DNA from 3 places in the Brevibacillus sp. IT-7CA2 genome. Region 1 is predicted to be linked to each of the others. Evidence: predicted binding sites of a transcription regulator. Region 1 holds the regulator's gene; each other region holds the start of a gene.
The links. The regulator LexA, encoded in region 1, represses DNA repair genes until DNA is damaged. The targets are predictions, from matches to a motif close to CGAACATATGTTCG.
Positions count from the first base shown of each region.

Region 1 (6,430 bases):
TGGGCCACAGCCGCATTGAAGAGACGAGCACCGTCCAAATGAACGGGAATACCGTGTTTTTGTGCTGTATCATAGACACTCTTCATTTGCGCGACAGAGATTACCGCACCGCCAGCACGATTATGTGTATTTTCGAGACAGATCAATTTTGTGCGAGGAAAATGGATATTGTTGCCCCGAATCGCTCTCTCTACATCTTCTGCACGCAAAGCTCCACGTTCTCCAACCAGCGTTCGTGTTTGCACACCAGCCAATGCTGACATAGCGCCGCCTTCATAGTAAAAAATGTGCGAATCCGCTTCCGCAATGACCTCGTCTCCGTTGACACAATGCGTCAAAACAGCGACCTGATTGCCTTGCGTGCCACTTGTTACGAACAGGGCAGCTTCCTTTCCGAGTATTTCAGCCGCGATCGCTTCCAAACGATTGACAGTTGGGTCCTCTCTATAAACATCATCACCAACCTCCGCTTCCGCCATTGCTCGAAGCATCTCCTCGGTTGGTTTCGTAACGGTATCGCTGCGCAAATCGATTTTCATAGATGACTCTCCTTCCATCCTGTTGTCATTCTCTAGACATATCGTAACACTTTCAACATTGCATCCTGATTTCCCTCTTGCTAAGATGGAGGGGTAACTTACATACAGTTAGGGGATTTGACCTGTGAAACTAAAAATCACTCGTAACGCTGCCAAGCAACTGGCTCCAATCATCGAGCAAGAAGAAGACAAAGAATTGAAACTGCGCGTTTATATTACTCACGCTCACGGTGATCATGCACACTACGGACTCGCTCTGGACAAGCCAACAGAAGAAGATGTTGTGATCTCGACCGACAAAGAGATCGATGTGATCGTGAAAAAGGATGAGCCATTGCTGGATGGCATCGTCATTGATTACCTCTTCTTGCCGCAAGAAGGTTTTGTCATTACCAACCCTTCTAAAGGTAACACAGGCGACCACTAAGCATGATACAGATAAACCCTCTGCTTTTTTACAGGCAGAGGGTTTTCTTTGCTACGTAGATTCTTATTTGTCAGTAGCCATGGTGTACAGCTCTGTCGATAAATCTTTCAGCAACGGTGAAGAAACGTCATCAACCTGCGTCATAACAAGGCGATGGACCGGTCGCGTCATCGCGACATACAATAGTTTTGCGTCCCATTCATTATTTTGATAGGCGTCCACATCCAGTAAAATGACCACATCGAACTGCAAGCCTTTCGTTAAAAAAGCAGGCATGACGGTTACGCCACCCGGAAATTGATTATCCTTGCTGCCTAACAGGGTCAGATCAGCTATTTTGTCTTGCAAGCCTTTATGTGCTTTTTTACTCGCTTGAATGGTTTTCGCTACAATCGCTATCGTTTTGAAGCCTTCCGACTGGTAGGCAGCCACACGCGAAGAGATGTCCTCCCACAGTTGCGCTCGTGAACGAGCCTTGACCATGATTGGTTTTTCACCATGTCGCAAAACCGGTTTTGCCAATACCGTCTCGGGCAATTCAATTTGCCGCAACACCTCATTGGCACAGCGCATGATCTCAACTGTCGAACGATAGCTTTGTGACAACGTATAATAGGAAGGAAACAGCTGGAAAAAAATCCCCTTCGTCAACTCTTCCCACGCATGAATCCCCCGGTAGCTATGAATTCCTTGCGCAATATCTCCCACGATCGTTAGCGAGTTTCGCTTGGTTGCCAATGCAATGACGGCTATTTCCAGCGCACTCAAGTCTTGTGCTTCATCCACGACCGTATGATCAAAATGCTCTGCCTTATTCATTCCTTCAACAATGTGCTGCAAATATAGCAATGGCGCGATATCTTCCGGCTCCAATCTCTCCTCTGCAAACAGCGCAGCACTTGACTGCGTCACATCACGCACAACTTCGTCTGAAATGTCAGCAGGTACGAGCTTGCGCAGCAATTCCTCGTCAGCAATCAGCTCGCGATAAGCTGCGAAGATTTCCAGTCTTGGAAACGAAGTCAGGTATGTATCCAGTATTTGCTCCAGCATTTTCTCGAATTTGTACAAGCTTTCTTTGTCCAAATCGACTTTTCGCTCTCGCAAATGGGCAAATAATTGCTTGTTCATTTCTTGTTTCAAATGCTTGCGAAGCGCTTCTACCCTGCGATGATACGGCATATTCGCGAATTGCTCCAGGAAGCATTGGCGAATAAAATCACCCGGAATTGAAAAGACTTGCTTCGTTTTGTTGTATAAAAAGCTGAGCTTCTTAAAAGGAATTCTTGTTTCGACGATATGACGAATGTATTGCTCCAGCGCCTCTCGACAAGCGAGCGATCCTTTGAAGCGAAGCCTGTTTCGCGTCATTTCTTGCTGGCGCTCATCCTGCCCCTCTTCAAAGAACAATTGAAGAGGCTTATCAGGGCTCACGATTTTCCATCCTTTTGGCAGCAGTGGCTTCACAAGACGCGCTGCCCAATCTACAAAGGTAGACTGTTGAACGTCATCGACGCCGAGCTCAGGTAAAACCTCGGATATATAGGTAAGAAACATCCGGTTCGGTGCAAACACCATGAACTTTTTGGACATCATGGAATCCTGGTAGTTATAAATCAAATAGGATAGTCGGTGCAGCGCGATGGTCGTTTTTCCGCTCCCTGCTACTCCTTGCACAACAATGGGCCGTTCTTTTTCCGCCCGGATAATATCATTTTGCTCGGATTGAATGGTAGCGACGATGTCTTTTAGCCTGCTATCGTTTGCCTGATTCAGATTGGCTGCCAAAAATTCATCGATGAAGCCCTCTTGCAAAAACTCGTCGGGATGCCCCATTTCGCGGTTAATCGTTTCTTTTACCGCTCCATCATAGATGCCGACGATCTTTCCGTCTTCGATCGCAAAATTACGCTTCAATCGAACTTCACCACGCACAATCTCGCGTCCCATCCGGTAAAACGCGTCTTTGCTCTCACCGGAATAATAAAGACTGGCGATAGGCGCACGCCAATCCACGACGACAGAATCAAACGTATCGCTGCGTACAATTCCTCGTTTTCCTATGTATACCTGATCCAGCTCGTAGATTTCATCTTTCAAAAAATCCACTCTGCCGAAATAAGGCTTCTCTCGCCCCTGATCTTCGAGGTAGCGCAAATCCTTAGCCTTATTATAGTTAACGACCTGTTTCACATAGTCATCTGTTGCCTCGCGAATATCATTGCGAAGCTGCTCCATTTCTTCGTCGATCGCTGAAATTGTTTCATCCAGCTTTTTTTGTTCCCATTCATAATCACGATGCTGTGTACTCACATTCATTCCCCCTCACATGTATCGTGTCATTGGACGTATTAGGACCATTGCCTAGCCAACCATATTCCAGCCGCACAAGAAAGTAGTCCGACTCCCAAACTGAGAAGAGCGTACAAAGTGCCACGCAACAGGTGACCTTCTCCCCAAAAAGAGACCACTTCCAAGGAGAAGCTAGAGAACGTCGTAAATCCTCCCATGACCCCCGTTGCAAATAATAGATAGATTGTCGGAGATAAAATGCCACGTTCTTTCCCCAGCACGAACAAGATGCCGATGATCAAAGATCCACAAACATTGGCGATCCAAGTTCCCCACGGCCATCCCGGCTGATTCGCAAGCAAAGACAATAGGTAGCGCAAAAGTGAGCCAACTGCTCCTCCAACTGCCACAGCTATCCACGCCATCGCTCTCCCTCCCTGACTATCAAAGCGTTATGTATGTCACAGAAAAAGACACCCTAGCGTCAAGCGAGGATGTCTGTCGTATCAGTAATTGTTATCTTACTGTTTTGGCTTATTTTCTTCAAGGTCTTCCACATAACGGATGGAATCCAAATTTGCTCTCAATGAAAGCTTAACGGCGTCAATGTACTTTTGGCGCAATGCTTTTTGTTCGAGCTTTTCCTCTTCGGTCAAACCTTCTTCGCGAGATTTTTTGACCAATTCGTTAATGCGTTTAATTTCTGCGTCAGATACCACTGCTGGTTCCTCCCACTCTGTAGTAGTGCCGCTTCATTATACCACATTCGAATGATCCCGCAAGACAGCCGAACACTTACGGAGTATCAGGAAGGATGAGAGTCTGACCTGGGTAAATCCTGTTGCTCTCTAAACCGTTCGCATCCTTAATTTCTATTATATAGTCGCGAACATCCATATGCTGATCTGCATTGTATTGAACAGCTAACGACCATAGGCTATCTCCAGATTGTACGGTTACTTCTATACCTTGTGGCTCCTCCATTGGTGAAGAAGCAAACACTAGTTCGGTCAATAAGTAAAAAAAGAGAGTAAATGTAATAAGAAACAAGAGAGCTTGTCCTCTCGTGATACCAAAACGAACACGACGTTCTTCTTTTTTCTCGAAACGATTTCGTTCTGTCGATGAATTCATAATAATGGCCTCCTCGCAAACATACGTTCTAATCACTTGTAACCTCATGATAAATGAGAACATATGTTCATGTCAACAAAGAATCGAACTTATGTTTGTCGAACGCAAGCTCCCATGGTATAATATAGGAAAATATGTTCGAGAAATCAGGGGTGTCTTTCTATGTCAAAATTATCGAGTAGACAACAAGCCATCATCGAGTTCATACGAAAGGAAGTTCGTGATAAAGGATATCCTCCTTCTGTACGTGAAATTGGGGAGGCTGTTGGACTAGCTTCCAGCTCAACGGTACATGGGCATTTGGCACGCTTAGAGAAAAAAGGCCTCATTCGTCGAGATCCTACCAAACCTCGCGCCATCGAATTGCTATCAGATGAAGATCGTTTTCAAGACAATTTCGAAGACTCTGTCGTCCGTGTCCCAGTAATCGGAAAAGTAACCGCTGGACAACCGATCACTGCCATTGAGGATGTGGAAGAATACTTCCCGCTTCCAGACAATATCGTGACTTCTGACAAGGTCTATATGCTGCGCGTCTCCGGGAACAGTATGATTGATGCCGGGATTCTCGACGGAGATTACGTAATTGTTCGCCAACAGCACGTAGCGAACAATGGTGACATTGTCGTAGCCATGACAGAAGAAGACGAAGCGACCGTCAAAAGATTTTTCAAAGAAAAGAACCACTTCCGTCTCCAACCGGAAAATGCCACGATGGAACCGATCATTCTGGAGCATGTCACCATTCTCGGTAAAGTCATCGGTGTATATCGACTCATTCACTAGTTTCCACGTAAAAAAGGACAGCCTCGGCTGTCCTTTTCGTTTTCTGTATGTTATCTGGCGACAAAAAACCAGATGATCATTGTAACTTGCAATATGACTTTTACGACCGCACTGCCCAAAAATCCGATCAGTGAGCCTACGCCCGCTTTCACTGCTCGCTCCATCGACTGCTTCTGCACCATCAACTCTACCAGGACGACGAATACGAACGGCAAGATCAACATACCAAACGGTGGGAAAACGAAGATCCCGAGGATAATTCCGACCGCAGCAGCAATGGACGACCACTTGGACCCTCCGTACCTTTTTACGAAGTACATGTTCGTCAGCAAGTCAGCACCATAAAGCAGAATACTTAGAACGACCATTCCCCACCAAAAGGATGCGGGCAATCCCGCTCCCGGATCTGCAATGAAAAAGTGATAGAGCAAAAAGCCCGCCCACAGTAATATCGTATCAGGTAAAACGGGTAAAAAAATTCCTGCGATGCTTAGCAAGAACAATAACACAACCACTACCCACAAAAATATTTCCATCTACTACACTCCCTTCATCTAGGTATACGAGTGATTACCGATTTCGTTGCGTACTTATTCACTTTTGTCTAAACTATTTTAAAAGAAAGTAGACATGGAGGTAGTCTCTTGAGAAATTGGCATGATCTCTCTTACTTGGGCAGAGGAACGATGCGCCAAAAAGCGGCGTGGGAAGCGATTCAACAGACGCACATCATGGAGGTACTATCCGATTACCGTCCAGTGCTTGCCGGAACCATCCCATTAAACATTGACGTCAAGCAAAGCGATCTGGACATTATTTGCGAGAGTCATGATCTGGAACAGTTTGAGCAGGCTGTTCGTACAGCATTTGGCTGCTTGCCCAGATTTGAAGTGACACACCTAGATGTAAAAAGTACTCCCACGTGCGTTATTTCGTTTTTCACAGCTGACTTTTGGTTTGAAGTGTTTGCTCAACCGGTAGCTGTCGAAAAGCAAAACGCCTATCGTCATATGGACATCGAAGCACTACTGTTAGACATAGGAGGCTTGGATGCGTACCAACATATCAGAGCTCTGAAGCAAAGTGGCATCAAAACAGAGCCAGCATTTGCTCGATACTTTCATATTCCGGGTGATGATCCATACGAGGCTTTGTTGCATTTGGAGCCGTTAACCGAACAGGAATTACGAAAAAGAGTTCAGCTCCTACGAAAGGATTAATCCTCAAACAATGAGCTGATCCCTACTTCTTG
Region 1 is NZ_CATKQT010000011.1:227,256-233,685, forward strand. It holds gene ltaE (low-specificity L-threonine aldolase) at 1-539, opposite strand, end outside; gene ACM6JA_RS07445 (HesB/IscA family protein) at 664-966, shown strand; gene ACM6JA_RS07450 (HelD family protein) at 1,030-3,279, opposite strand; gene crcB (fluoride efflux transporter CrcB) at 3,318-3,683, opposite strand; gene ACM6JA_RS07460 (DUF896 domain-containing protein) at 3,780-3,977, opposite strand; gene ACM6JA_RS07465 (LysM peptidoglycan-binding domain-containing protein) at 4,054-4,392, opposite strand; gene lexA (transcriptional repressor LexA) at 4,555-5,178, shown strand; gene ACM6JA_RS07475 (DUF456 domain-containing protein) at 5,229-5,714, opposite strand; gene ACM6JA_RS07480 (DUF4269 domain-containing protein) at 5,823-6,398, shown strand; gene ACM6JA_RS07485 (SOS response-associated peptidase) at 6,395-6,430, opposite strand, start outside.

Region 2 (6,430 bases), on a different contig from region 1:
TCTTCTTTTACTTCTGAGAGGATCGTTACTTCTGCGCCAGTAGGGAGTACGGACAACACACGATGAGTCGTTGTACTTGGACCTGAACGCAAATTGGTATTCTCGGTCGAAATGACCGCTATTCTTTTTCCTTCTGAATTGTTCTGGCCTGTTTCGGTTACCAGATCATTTCTTACATAGCCGAGCGTTCCATCTGCTAAAGCCACGCGGTACCATACGCTCGCATTTTCCATTGGATATGTGTCTTTACTTTCAACTGATCGCAAATAAGGAACCGGATTGCCCCATACTTCTGTGCCGTCCGCCGTCATACCGCCTGCATTGGAATAGAAGAGTGACTCTGCTGGCTTGCCTTGGTAGTAAATGATATTGCCTTCTGTATCGTCGACGGCCTCACGTACATCATCAGACTCTTTTGTATAGCCATAATACGCCTGTTCGAAAACCGTGTCGGATACATTGGCAACTCCATACTTATTACCTTGCCACACAGCACGAGTTCTCGACAGGACTGCCTGTGTTTTCAATGCTTCCATCGGCCAGCCTGGAGCCATTTCAGAGCCAACGACTCCATACAGATACTCTTCCATTGGAAGCTCATTTACTAGCGTCAAGTGACCATTGTATTCCGATAGCTCCATCTCACCGCGATATGTGCGCTGCTCTCGTTCCACAACGCCAATCACCGATTCATCGCCTGCTTTATTTGCTTCGACAGTCAGCTTAACTTGAGGAGAGAATACATACTTCCAAATCACTTCATCCGGTGATCCGTATACATCCTGCTTCAATATAACATAAGATTGGCTGTCTGGCTCCTGATAGGAGAAAGAAGGAAATGCGGCGTTTGCTTTTCGTTTCAATTCTTTCACAGCATCAGGACTACCCTCGTCGCCGATCCAAACCGCATATTTGACTTTATCCCCATCTGATACCATCACGGGATAAGCAGGAATACCTGCTGCTTCAAATGACGCTTGCCATTCTTGTGCTTCTTTTAAACTTTTGAATTTACCCGCTTCGAGTCGAAGTGGACCTTTTACCAGCGGGTTCTGCCCGATTGCCTGGGCAACTGTTTTTGCCTGATTGGCTGCAGCCTGATACGTGTCATACGTTCCACTTACGACTTGATAGACGGTCTGACCGTTGCGCTTTGCCACCTGGATTGAGCCCTCGTATTTGCGTTGGCTCATTTGCTGTGCAATCTGCTGTGCACGGTTCCAGTCACCTGTTTCGGCAACGATCAGATGATATTCATCAACCCGGTAACGGGCTGCATCTCCCTTTAATTCGGGTAAATCTGTCTTGCCTTCGGGTCCATTGAGTACGACTTCCATTCCATTTTCAGCCGTTAGCGTCACGGAAGGAACTACTCCCCGATAACCTTGTCCCGTATCCACAAATAGCGCGACCCTGATATTGTCGCCGGCTGCCTGCGCTGGTACTTGTCCTCCTACGAGAACTACTGATAGCAGGCCCACCGAAAGGACTTTCCCCATCCATTTCTTTCTCATGTCGTCCATTGTCCTTTCTCCACCTGATTTTCAACAAAAATTGGCATGTCTTCCCAATGTTTTTCGACAATCGCAGGCTGATCTCCTGCCTTTTTCGTAAAATGGGACCAAACGCCCGCACGCAAAAAAGCCACCGGAACGATGAGCTCCGATGACCTTCACACTTGCCTATTTAAACAGTCGGAATAAATACATGCCAAGAGACAGGACGATGCTAATCACAATACAAGTCACAATCGGAAAGTAGAACTTAACGTTTTCCTTTTCTACCACGATATCTCCCGGCAAACGCCCCAGTGGCAAAAATCTGCCTCCTACTTGCCACAAAAGACCGATTACGATTAATGCAGCACCACCAATAATAAGTAGCTTGGCTACAGGATTCACGATTTCATCTCCCGACCAAAGTGTTGGTACGCACTCGGAGTGAGAACACGCCCCCGCGGCGTCCGCTGCATGAAGCCAATCTGCATGAGGTATGGCTCACAAACATCTTCCACCGTTTGCGACTCTTCTCCGATTGTTGCTGCGATCGTATCCAGTCCAACCGGTCCGCCGTCAAAGCGATCAATAATCGCTAGCAATAGTTTATGGTCGATATGATCCAGACCGCAGGCATCCACCTGCAATCTTTCTAGTGCTTCTTTGGCAATCTCTGTTGTAATGACACCTTCGCCTTTTACTTGAGCAAAATCGCGAACCCGCTTCAGCAAACGGTTTGCCACCCGGGGTGTTCCCCGTGAACGTCTGGCAATCTCCTCTGCTCCGCCTTCTCGAATGACGACCTGCAGGATGTCGGCTGCACGGGAAACGATAAAGGTCAGTTCCGGGACTGTATAAAACTCGAGGCGATTTACAACCCCAAAGCGATCTCGAAGCGGCGCGGACAGCATGCCAGCTCGCGTCGTGGCCCCGACCAGTGTAAATGGTGGCAAATCCAAACGAACACTGCGAGCACTTGGCCCTTTACCGATAATGATGTCCAGTGCAAAATCCTCCATAGCCGGATATAGTACTTCCTCGACGCTTCGATTGAGCCTGTGAATCTCGTCGATAAACAGGACGTCGCCCTCTTGCAAATTCGTCAAAATCGCTGCCAAATCACCCGGACGCTCAATTGCCGGACCAGACGTCGTGCGGATATTCACACCCAGCTCATTTGCGATAATTTGCGACAAGGTCGTCTTCCCTAGACCAGGCGGACCGTACAGCAGTACGTGATCCAACGACTCTTTCCGCATTTTGGCTGCTTCAATAAAAATCTTCAGGTTTTCCTTCACGTGCTGTTGACCGATGTATTCGTTTAAATAGCGAGGACGGAGGCTCAGCTCCGCCGCATCTTCTTCCCAATTCATATGCGTCGTGATGATCCGAGAATCCAAAATCCTACCCCCTCATGAGCAACGCAAGCCCTTGTTTGATGAGCTTTTCTACACCATCGCCCTCTTTTGATTTCTCAGACAGCGTGTTTCTGATTTTTTGCAGTTCACCATCAGAGTAACCCAGTGCAGTCAATGCATCGAGTGCTTCGTTCAGCGCAGACACAGCTTGCTCGCCTGCTGTCAAATCACCCGCTGCAACAGTCAAAATCGCAGATGGTGTGTATCCTACCAATTTATCCTTCAAATCGAGGATAATGCGCTGGGCAGTCTTTTTCCCAATCCCCGGAAATTTCGTCAAATAGGTAACATTCTCCTGTTGAACCGCCATCACCAGCTGCTCAGGCGTCGCCGCAGCCAGAATGGCCAATCCGCCCTTTGGACCGATTCCGCTAACATCAAGCAACTTGCGGAATAAATCGCGTTCGTCACGGGTAGCGAAACCGTACAACAGAATGGCATCCTCCCGCACATGGTGGTGGGTAAACAATTTAGTTTTGCTGCCTTCATATCGAACGAATTGATACGGGTTTGGGCAAAACAGTCGATAACCTATTCCGCCGGTTTCGATAACTATGTATTCCGAATCGAGATAACTAAGTGTACCTTCTACAAAATCAATCATTTCTGAACCCCTTCCGAAATGGAAATGAACGCGCGAAACTGTGCGTGCGTAATAGCAATGCCCAATGCGTCCGCCACGTCGTCAGGCTTTGGTACTTCTTTTAACCGCAATAAGAGCTTCGTCATTTCCTGTATTTGCTTCTTCTCTGCTCCCCCGTATCCAGTCACGGCTTGCTTGACCTGCATTGGGGTATATTCATAGACCGGCACACCAGCCAGCTCTGCTGCAAGTATAATAACCCCTCGCGCTTGACCAACTGTAAAGGCCGTCGTCACGTTTTTATTAAAGAAAAGCTTTTCGACGGACATTTCATCGGGACGATATGTTTCCAGAAGGCTCTGCATTGCCTCAAAAATCTGTTTCAATCTAAGTGGCACTGGCAATCCTGCTTCTGTCTGAATGCTTCCATATTGGACGGGACGCAATTGGCTGCCCTCTTTATCCACAACCCCGAAGCCAACAATCGCAATGCCAGGGTCAATTCCTAAAATGCGCATAGTCCACTCTCCGTGAGCAAAGATTCTACTCTCTACTGTAACACAAAGCACCCGAAAAGCGAACGTGTATTTCCATATAAAAACCCGCTCCCTATTAAAGGAGCGGGTTATACGGTGTCTGTTAGTGTTTGTTCATTCCGAATGAATCCGACACATCATGCTGCATGTGGGCATAGTCGTCTACGCCACTCTGCATGTGCTCTTTGATCTTGTTGATCTGTTGGTAATTGAGCTTGTTGTGCCCCTGGTTCAACTGAACGTACAAACGCTGATGGAACTGGTCTTTGTAGCTACCTCTAGGCATGGTAGACATGGTCTAAAGACTCCTCCTTCGATCACCGTATGAAATCAGTATGGCGTAAGCGCAATGGTGTTATGATACCAAGATTTACGCCACATGAGCCAGACATCTTATTGAAACGATAAGCAGTGGAGGTGTTGGTTGTTGCGAAGCAAAGTCCTTATTTTTTGTATATGCCTCTTCGTAATCGCCCTGTCAATGCCGCACTCTGTGTTTGCCAAGGTCAAGAATGACATCACGGTCACCGTTTCGGTGTCACCTGAGTCCTCCTTCCAAACGAGCATGTCCTTCCGTGATCAAAAGCAATTTACGAAGCGGCTATTGGGCTCTACTACCGAAGTCGCCTCCTATAACCCGCACTGGGTACGTGCTACATTGACCGTAAAAAAACGAACGTATGTATATGATCACGATGGCCAGCTTTATGAAACAGAAATGCCTCGTCGCTATGTTTTGGCAAACGATGTTCGCCAGCGGATCGAAGAAATGATCAAGTCCGTAGAGACCATCCATTTTGCGCAAGCCATTCCCTGGGAACAGGTGAAAAAAACGTTGAAACGGATGGAGTTCGGTACCGTGATTGATTTAGAGACAGGCCAACGTTTTGATGTCCAGCGCAGAGCAGGCAGTCGCCATGCCGATGTTCAGCCGTTGACACGCAAAGATACACAGATCATGAAGAATATTTATCAGGGGAAATGGTCGTGGAAGCGCAGAGCCATTCTGGTAGAGGTAGACGGAACTTATTTTGCAGCATCCATGCACGGAATGCCTCATGGCGCTGGTGCGATTAAAGGAAATGAATTCCCCGGGCATTTTTGCATCCACTTTTTCGGCAGCTCCACTCATCGACGCACAGAGCCCGATCCCAGTCACAGCATGATGATTCTCAAGGCCTCCGGAGCGCTTGCAACTACAATAAAAGGGGCGTCTCCTGAAGAGCTCGTCGGCTATTTCCTCACGGCTCTGCATGAGCACGACACCCATGCGATGCGAATGACAACGGACGGATTCTCACTTCCTGAAGGGCTGTCCGCGATCGAATCTGTGCGATCGTCAGAAATCGTCATCCCGTCAGACGAACGCGGCCCCTTCTTGATAGAGGTTCCTGTTCGACTCACATACATCGGCCGGGAAGGTGGTAATTTTCGACGGACATGGAAGTTTCTTTTGCGCCGCGAAGTACCGGGGGAACGCTGGCGAATCATTGCGGTTGAACCGAATCCATAGCAATGGAAATAAAAATCCCTTTCCAGTCCAATACGTGCTTTTTTACACGAAAGGCTCGAAAGGGATTTCTTTTGGTCTACCCGTTTTCATTGGCCACTCCATTGGTATTCGCCATAGGTGGACAATACACTGTTATACTCTGCCAAATTACGAATGCGAATCCCCCGTTTCAGATTCTCCCATTCCTCTTTTGGCAGACTCGCTTCCATTTTCGCAGTATCGATTCGATAAAAGGTTTGCACGACATCTTGTTCAGCAGGCAGACCATGAAAGAGAGTAAGCATGCCGTCCGCAGCTATTCCGATATGTCCATTCTCCTTGCATGCTGGCGCTATATCCTGCTCGCGTTTCATTAAGATCATCTTGATAGGTTCTGCTTGTACAATTTCCCATCCATTATAGTTACCCATGACGTCTGCCAGTTGATTGGTACGAACTGTCACATGTTCTTCATCTCGCACCCCACACAAATAATGGCGAGCTAAAACCAGTTCATACGAATTACCTACGACTACGTCCGCTTTTCCTGTATGGTTCAGTAAACGAGCCAGACCCGAATCGTTTCCGTCCTTCCCTACTAACAGGATGCCGACTACGACGCCCGTGGCTAATGCTGCACCCCACGTCGCGTAAACCATCCACTTTTTCTTCTCAGTCACATAGAACCCCTTCTTTATATAGGTTTTTCTTCCTATCATTTCCACAAAGATAGAGGGACATACGCGACCAATGGGGGATTGACGATATATTTTTTTATTTTTGTCAATACAAAAAATTAATATACTATTTCATCTAGCTATCTATCCAGCTTCCGAATCTAATGATAAACTATTTTTGCTTGGCATTATTGTAAACTTATGGAGGTCATTTCAAACATGAAAAAA
Region 2 is NZ_CATKQT010000052.1:85,187-91,616, forward strand. It holds gene ACM6JA_RS26085 (SpoIID/LytB domain-containing protein) at 1-1,523, opposite strand, end outside; gene ACM6JA_RS26090 (DUF2905 domain-containing protein) at 1,683-1,901, opposite strand; gene ruvB (Holliday junction branch migration DNA helicase RuvB) at 1,898-2,896, opposite strand; gene ruvA (Holliday junction branch migration protein RuvA) at 2,901-3,518, opposite strand; gene ruvC (crossover junction endodeoxyribonuclease RuvC) at 3,515-4,015, opposite strand; gene ACM6JA_RS26110 (hypothetical protein) at 4,137-4,328, opposite strand; gene ACM6JA_RS26115 (hypothetical protein) at 4,461-5,546, shown strand; gene ACM6JA_RS26120 (BofC C-terminal domain-containing protein) at 5,633-6,205, opposite strand; gene ACM6JA_RS26125 (bifunctional 2',3'-cyclic-nucleotide 2'-phosphodiesterase/3'-nucleotidase) at 6,422-6,430, shown strand, end outside.
Region 2: ruvC (crossover junction endodeoxyribonuclease RuvC) is a predicted target of LexA. The motif match lies at 4,075-4,088, and genes of this name have one in related genera.

Region 3 (6,430 bases), on a different contig from region 1:
ATCTACTTTTTCTTCTTCTTTTCCATCTTCCTTGCGAGTCGCCTGATACCCTAGCTTCTCTACCTTTTGAATGATGTCCGTCACACTTACCTGTGATGAATCGTACTCGACAGTGGCTGTTTCCATCGCCAGGTTCACGTTTGCTTTCAGAACCCCATCTGTTTTGTTCAAGCCTTTTTCGATCCGTGTGGAGCAAGCCGCACATGTCATTCCCGAGATGTTTAGCTCCACCTTGTCAGTGACGACGCCATAGCCGAGCGATTCAATTTTGGAGCGGATGTCGTCGATGTTCGTTTTCGTTGGATCGAAGACGACTGTGGATTTTTCCAAAGCCAGATTGACGTTGGCAGTCTCCACTCCCTCCATTTTTCCCAAGCCCTTTTCGATGCGCAGTGCACAAGCTGCGCAAGTCATCCCTGAGATTGCGACTGTTGCCTCTGCTGTTTTGGCACTCATTATAATCCCTCCAAATACCCTCTAGGGGTATATTTTATCGTATCGTTTCCCTTACGTTGTTTCCTGATCACACCTTTACTATACAATACCCCCTGAGGGTATATCAAGTACTTTTTTCAATTTTTTTCTAAATGGGCTTCAAGTGCTGAAAACACAGGGAAAATGCTTAGTTGTCATCCAGCTATTCTGCCGGACGAAGCCCTGCCACATGTTTTCCAGTCGCCTTTTTCCTCACTTTGTTCGGGCGGTCTCCTTCCAAACATATGGCAGTACTTCTTAACAGCAATGTCATCCCCGAGCTTCTCACCGTTAATGAAGTATGTGACTAACAGCTAATTACTTACGTATTCATTCAGAGTAAAATCATTCAGATACAAATAGCTTTAAGGAGATTGAAATTATGGAAACGAAATCACGGAAAGTCGTTTTAGCTGGTACCATATGCTATACGATTTTAATTTTATTTTTTATGTTCTTTGCGTTTAACAGGCTCGACGGTGCAACCAGTGTAGATAGTTACACCTTTATCCTTGTTCCAGAAGGAGTACCACTTAAATTTCCAGAACTAAATTATTCATGGATTGTTGATTTCGGAAACGTTGCTGCTTTTATCCCTTTTGGAATATTATTTCCCCTGTTGTATCGTGTAAGATTTGGGAAGTTCATATCCTTGTTTGTCTTAGCGATTCTCGTTCTAGAAACAGTTCAGGCTTTAACCTATCTTGGTAGCTTTGATATAAATGATGTGATTTCCAATACATTAGGGGCAGCGATTGGTTATGTTGCCTATAGAGTTGGATTTTCTTCAAACATTTCTTATAAAAAGCTCATGGCTTCTGCTCTATCTATTGTTGTCCTTATAATTGGAGTCATGGTGGTCTCTGAAATCATCAAAAAAAGAGAAGGCCCTATTCAGTCATTAACTGTTATGAAAGAAGTGACAGGAACTACACCTATGACTGAGAACCTCCCAAGTTTCACCGTAGCAGGTGAGCGAATAGAGCCGAAAATGAACGTGTATAGCAATGAAGGGGAATCAATCAAAACATACAACTATATTCTGGGGAACCAAAAAAATGTCTGGCTTTATTTCTATTTCGGCATTCCCGACAATGGAGACTCTAAGGGTGAAGCCAAAATCATCGTAGATGGACAAGAAATATCTCAGTTAAACGAACAATCCTATCAAGGGGCAGAGGCTTTGAGGGAGTTGCCTTTTAACGAGGTAAACGAAATTACCATTATCGTTTCCGGAAACGCTAAGCTGTGGGACGTTGGAATCCGTGGAATGCAACATTGGTGGGAGTGAGTAAAATAAACGAAACGAGCCCTAGAAGCGATTCTAGAGGCTCGTTTTTCTTTGACTGTTTTGTTGTTCAATCTCTCTTATTTACCTTGATTCGCTTCTTTCTGATAAGCTGCCGCGATTTTCGCAGCTACTTCAGCATTGTGTTTCACCAGCGCGATGTTGGTTGCCAAGCTCTTGCCTTCTGTCAGCTTTTTCACTTTATCGAGCATGAATGGCGTTACCTGTTTACCTGCAATGTTGTTTTCTTTTGCTTCTGCGAGTGCCTTCTGGATCACAGCCTCGATTTCCTGGTGGTTCAGTGCATCAGATTCTGGTACTGGGTTCGCGATAATCATACCGCCTTTGAGTCCCAGATCCCATTTGGTGTTCATCATCTTACCGACTTCTTCCGGTGTATCGATGCGCATGTCTACGCCAAATCCGCTTTCGCGAGCGAAGAAGGATGGGAATTCATCTGTGCGGTAGCCCACAACTGGTACACCTTGTGTTTCCAAATATTCGAGTGTGCGGCCGATATCGAGGATCGATTTCGCACCTGCGCATACTACAGCTACATCTGTTTGCGCCAACTCAGTCAGGTCAGCAGATACGTCCCAAGTGATTTCGCCTTCACGGTGTACCCCGCCGATACCGCCAGTTGCAAACATGTGGATGCCAGCCATCTCAGCTGCGATCATGGTAGCGGCTACTGTAGTCGCACCGATTTTACCGCTTGCCAAAATGTACGCGAAGTCGCGACGGCTTACTTTTGCTACATTTTTGTTCGTCGCAAACTCTTCCAGCTCGCTGTCAGTCAAACCGATTTTGATTTTGCCATCCATGATCCCGATCGTAGCTGGTACAGCACCGTTGTCGCGAATGATTTGCTCTACTTCTTTTGCCATTTCAATGTTTTGCGGATATGGCATACCGTGCGAAATAATCGTTGTCTCCAGAGCAACTACCGGCAGGTTGTTCTCCAGTGCGTGGCGTACTTCCTCAGTAAAGGTCAAATATTGTTTCATCTCTTATCGCTCCTTTTCGAATTGTTCTACGGCCAGTTCCAATTGTTCTGCTTTTAATAGAGGAGATACGGACTGCTCTGTTTGCAATGTCAGAGCGGATGCTGCCAATCCAAGACGGCACGCTCTCTGGAAAGACTCTCCGTTTACAATGCCATACAAGAGTCCCGACGCGAACGCATCTCCCGCACCTGTTACATCTACCACTTCCGTTGGATATGGAGACATATGCTCCTCAACGTCCTCGGATTGATAGTAAATGCCTTCTTCGCCCAAGGTCACGATGACGTGCTTGACGCCTCGTTCCCTGATCTTGCGGCAAGCCTCGGCGCATTCTTCGATCGTCGTGATCTTCATGCCAGCCATCAGCTCTGCTTCTTCGCGATTCGGCAAAATCGCTTCTACTCCGTCCAATTGCTGTGGGAGCTTCTTTGCTTTAATGGAAGAGACCGGGTCAACGAAGAGCAGGATGTTTTCCTCCCGGCATCGTTCGATGATGTAGGCCAAGCAGTCCGCCGGAATGTTTGTATCGATGAAAACCACGTGGGCTGCTGCAATGTGCGACCATTTTTCCGCGAACATCTCCGGTGTGAGAGCATCGTATATATCCATGTTCGCCAAGGAAACAACCATCTCGCCATCAATATCGAGAAGCGCCGTATACGTTCCCGTCCGCTGTGTAGGCAGTCGCCACACCTGGCTGATGTGCACCCCGTGCTTTTTCGTCTCCTGCAAGAGCCATTCGCCTTCTTTGTCCTCACCAATGCTGGTAATGAGTGACGTATTGCAGCCAAGACGACCGAGGTTCTCCGCGATATTCCGTGCCACCCCTCCACACGATTCCATAATCGTTACGGGATTGGATGATTGTAGACGCACCTGTTGCTTGCCGCGTGCTTTGCGGTCCAGGTTTGCTCCACCGATACAAGCAATCATTCCTTCATCACGAAGTACATAAGCCCGTCCTTTGATTTCCCCGCGTTTGGTCAACTGTGCGATGTAGCCAGCTACCGCTGAACGTGAGATGCCAATCAGATCAGCCAGCTCCTGTTGCGTGATAAAAGGATTTTGCCGGATATGATGAAGTATCTGCATGTCTTTTTCCACGGTCATCCTCCTTTCTTCTGTTTCGCTTTCACAGCTCGTTTACAAACAAAAGTTTATCATAAGGACATTTGTTTGTACAGACGTGTTTTTCATTTTATTTTTTATCTCAATTTGACAAATCTGAATAAGATCATGTAGGATTATCTTAAATTAAAGATATCGAAATTTCGATGTATAGGAGGGTCCATATGTCTGACAAACCACTGCGAAATGATCCCCTCGATCTTTTTGTAGTTTTATCGAGGTCATACAACTGGGTTACCGCTCACTCCAATCGTCACATTCGCCAACATGGACTTAATCCAACCGAATTCGGGGTACTAGAGGTATTATTTCATAAAGGTCCTCAACCATTGCAGCAAATTGGCGAAAAAATCTTGATCTCCAGCGGAAACATCACATACGTTGTGGACAAACTCGAAAAGAAGCAACTGCTCATTCGCAAGCCCTGTTCGGCAGACCGCCGCGTCATTTTTGCGGAACTCACTGAAAAAGGGCATCAATTCTTGTCTGAAATCTTCCCTCCTCATCAACTCTCCATTGAGAAAGCGATGGAAGGTCTCACACCAGAAGAACAGCGTCAAGCAATCGAACTGCTAAAAAAGTTGGGACGTACTGCTCAGGCTACTTATTAGATGAGCAGGCCCCTCTCTCCACCACAATCGTTTTAAAAAAGTGTTGACAAAAGATCTGATACGTAATAATCTTAAAATCAAGATTTACACATTAAAAGTTAGCGACTTACTAAATGGAAGGGGAATAAAATTTTCATGAGTAAAGTACTTTTTATTAAAGCAAACGATCGCCCAGTTGAGCAGGCAACAAGCGTAAAGCTGTACGAAGCTTTCACCAAAACATACAGAGAAACACATCCAAACGATGAAATCGTTGAGTTGGATCTGTTTGCTGAAAACCTCCCTTATTACGGTAACGACATGCTGACTGCTATGTGGAAAGCAGGAAATGGCATCGAGCTGTCTGCCGATGAGCAAAAACGCGCTGACTTGGTTAACAAATACCTGAACCAATTTACAGGAGCAGACAAAATCGTATTTGCTTTCCCAATGTGGAACTTCACTGTTCCTGCTGTTCTGCACTCGTACATGGATTACCTCTCCCAAGCAGGTAAAACATTCAAGTACACAGCTGAAGGTCCAGTTGGTCTGATGGGCGACAAAAAAGTAGCTCTGTTGAGCGCACGCGGTGGCGTTTATTCCGAAGGCCCTATGGCTGAGATTGAAATGGCAAACAAATACGTTCGCACGATCCTCGGCTTCTGGGGCATCAGCAATGTATCCGAAGTGATCGTAGAAGGTCACAACCAATTCCAAGACAAAGCAGCTGAGCTCGTTGCAGCTGGTGTAGAAAAAGCAGCAAAACTGGCGGAATCCTTCTAAGGCCCGCCAGCCTTTTTGGACGAATATCTTAAAATAAAGATATACTAATTAAAAATAATTAAGGAGAGATGAAATGTGTTGGATACTGGATTGTTATTGATTCGTTTGGTCATCGGTTTGACGTTTGCAGGTCATGGTGCGCAGAAATTGTTTGGCTGGTTTGGCGGTTATGGTTTGAAAGGAACAGGTGGCTGGCTGGAGTCCATCGGAGTGAAACCTGGCGTAGCGATGGCCTTTGTCGCTGGATTGTCTGAGCTCGTTGGCGGTCTGATGTTTGCGGCAGGCGTAGGTATCTGGGCAAGTTCTATTCTGCTTGCTTTCACAATGCTGGTTGCCATTCTGAAGGTACACGGTCAAAATGGATATTGGGTCACACAAAACGGATTCGAATACAACCTGACGTTAATCGCAGTTGTTATTGGTGTGGCGTTGATCGGTCCGGGCGCATACGTTTTGTTTTAATGGTGACTCCTCACCACCCGTAAGCCAGCAATCGTACTAAGGGAGGTACATCAGATGGAAGTCCGCGTCTACACACAGAACGAGCAAGCAAAAGGACATTTTGGCGACGGTGAAATCGTAGAGAATAAACCAATTGGCTTCCCTCATGAAGGCTCCGTTGTTAAACGGGTAGGACCACTTTTTTACTGGGCCTGGGCAAAATCACTGAAGACATTTGAAATTCCGCTGCACCCTCACTCCGGCTTTGAAATTTTGTCGTACGTCCTCACAGGGACAGTCGGACATCGGGACACACTCGGAAATCTTCAAGAGGTGTCGACAGGCGGCGCGCAGATCATGCAAACCGGTTCAGGTGCGTACCATGCAGAAGAACTTGGCAAGGATACGGAAATGTTTCAAATCTGGTTTGAACCGCATCTCGCACAAACGACGAAGCAACCTCCGACTTACCATCAGTATGATCATGAGGAGTTTCCGTCTGAGGATGTTGATGGTGTGCAAGTGAAACACATCATCGGATCGGCTGCGCCCATTCAGTTGGTCACTGATTCCTTGATGAGCGACATCACGATTCCCGCTGGAAAATCATATGCAAAAGAACTCCCGGCTGGTTATGCTCACGCAGTCGTCATAGTGGAAGGGAACGGAAGCGTTGCAGAGAAAGCAACTGTCAACGAGAACCACACCCCGGCAACCAA
Region 3 is NZ_CATKQT010000010.1:58,296-64,725, forward strand. It holds gene ACM6JA_RS06370 (heavy metal translocating P-type ATPase) at 1-456, opposite strand, end outside; gene ACM6JA_RS06375 (VanZ family protein) at 857-1,765, shown strand; gene ACM6JA_RS06380 (pseudouridine-5'-phosphate glycosidase) at 1,843-2,769, opposite strand; gene ACM6JA_RS06385 (carbohydrate kinase) at 2,773-3,873, opposite strand; gene ACM6JA_RS06390 (MarR family winged helix-turn-helix transcriptional regulator) at 4,062-4,508, shown strand; gene ACM6JA_RS06395 (FMN-dependent NADH-azoreductase) at 4,644-5,270, shown strand; gene ACM6JA_RS06400 (DoxX family protein) at 5,346-5,732, shown strand; gene ACM6JA_RS06405 (pirin family protein) at 5,787-6,430, shown strand, end outside.
Region 3: ACM6JA_RS06385 (carbohydrate kinase) is a predicted target of LexA. The motif match lies at 3,916-3,929, and genes of this name have one in related genera.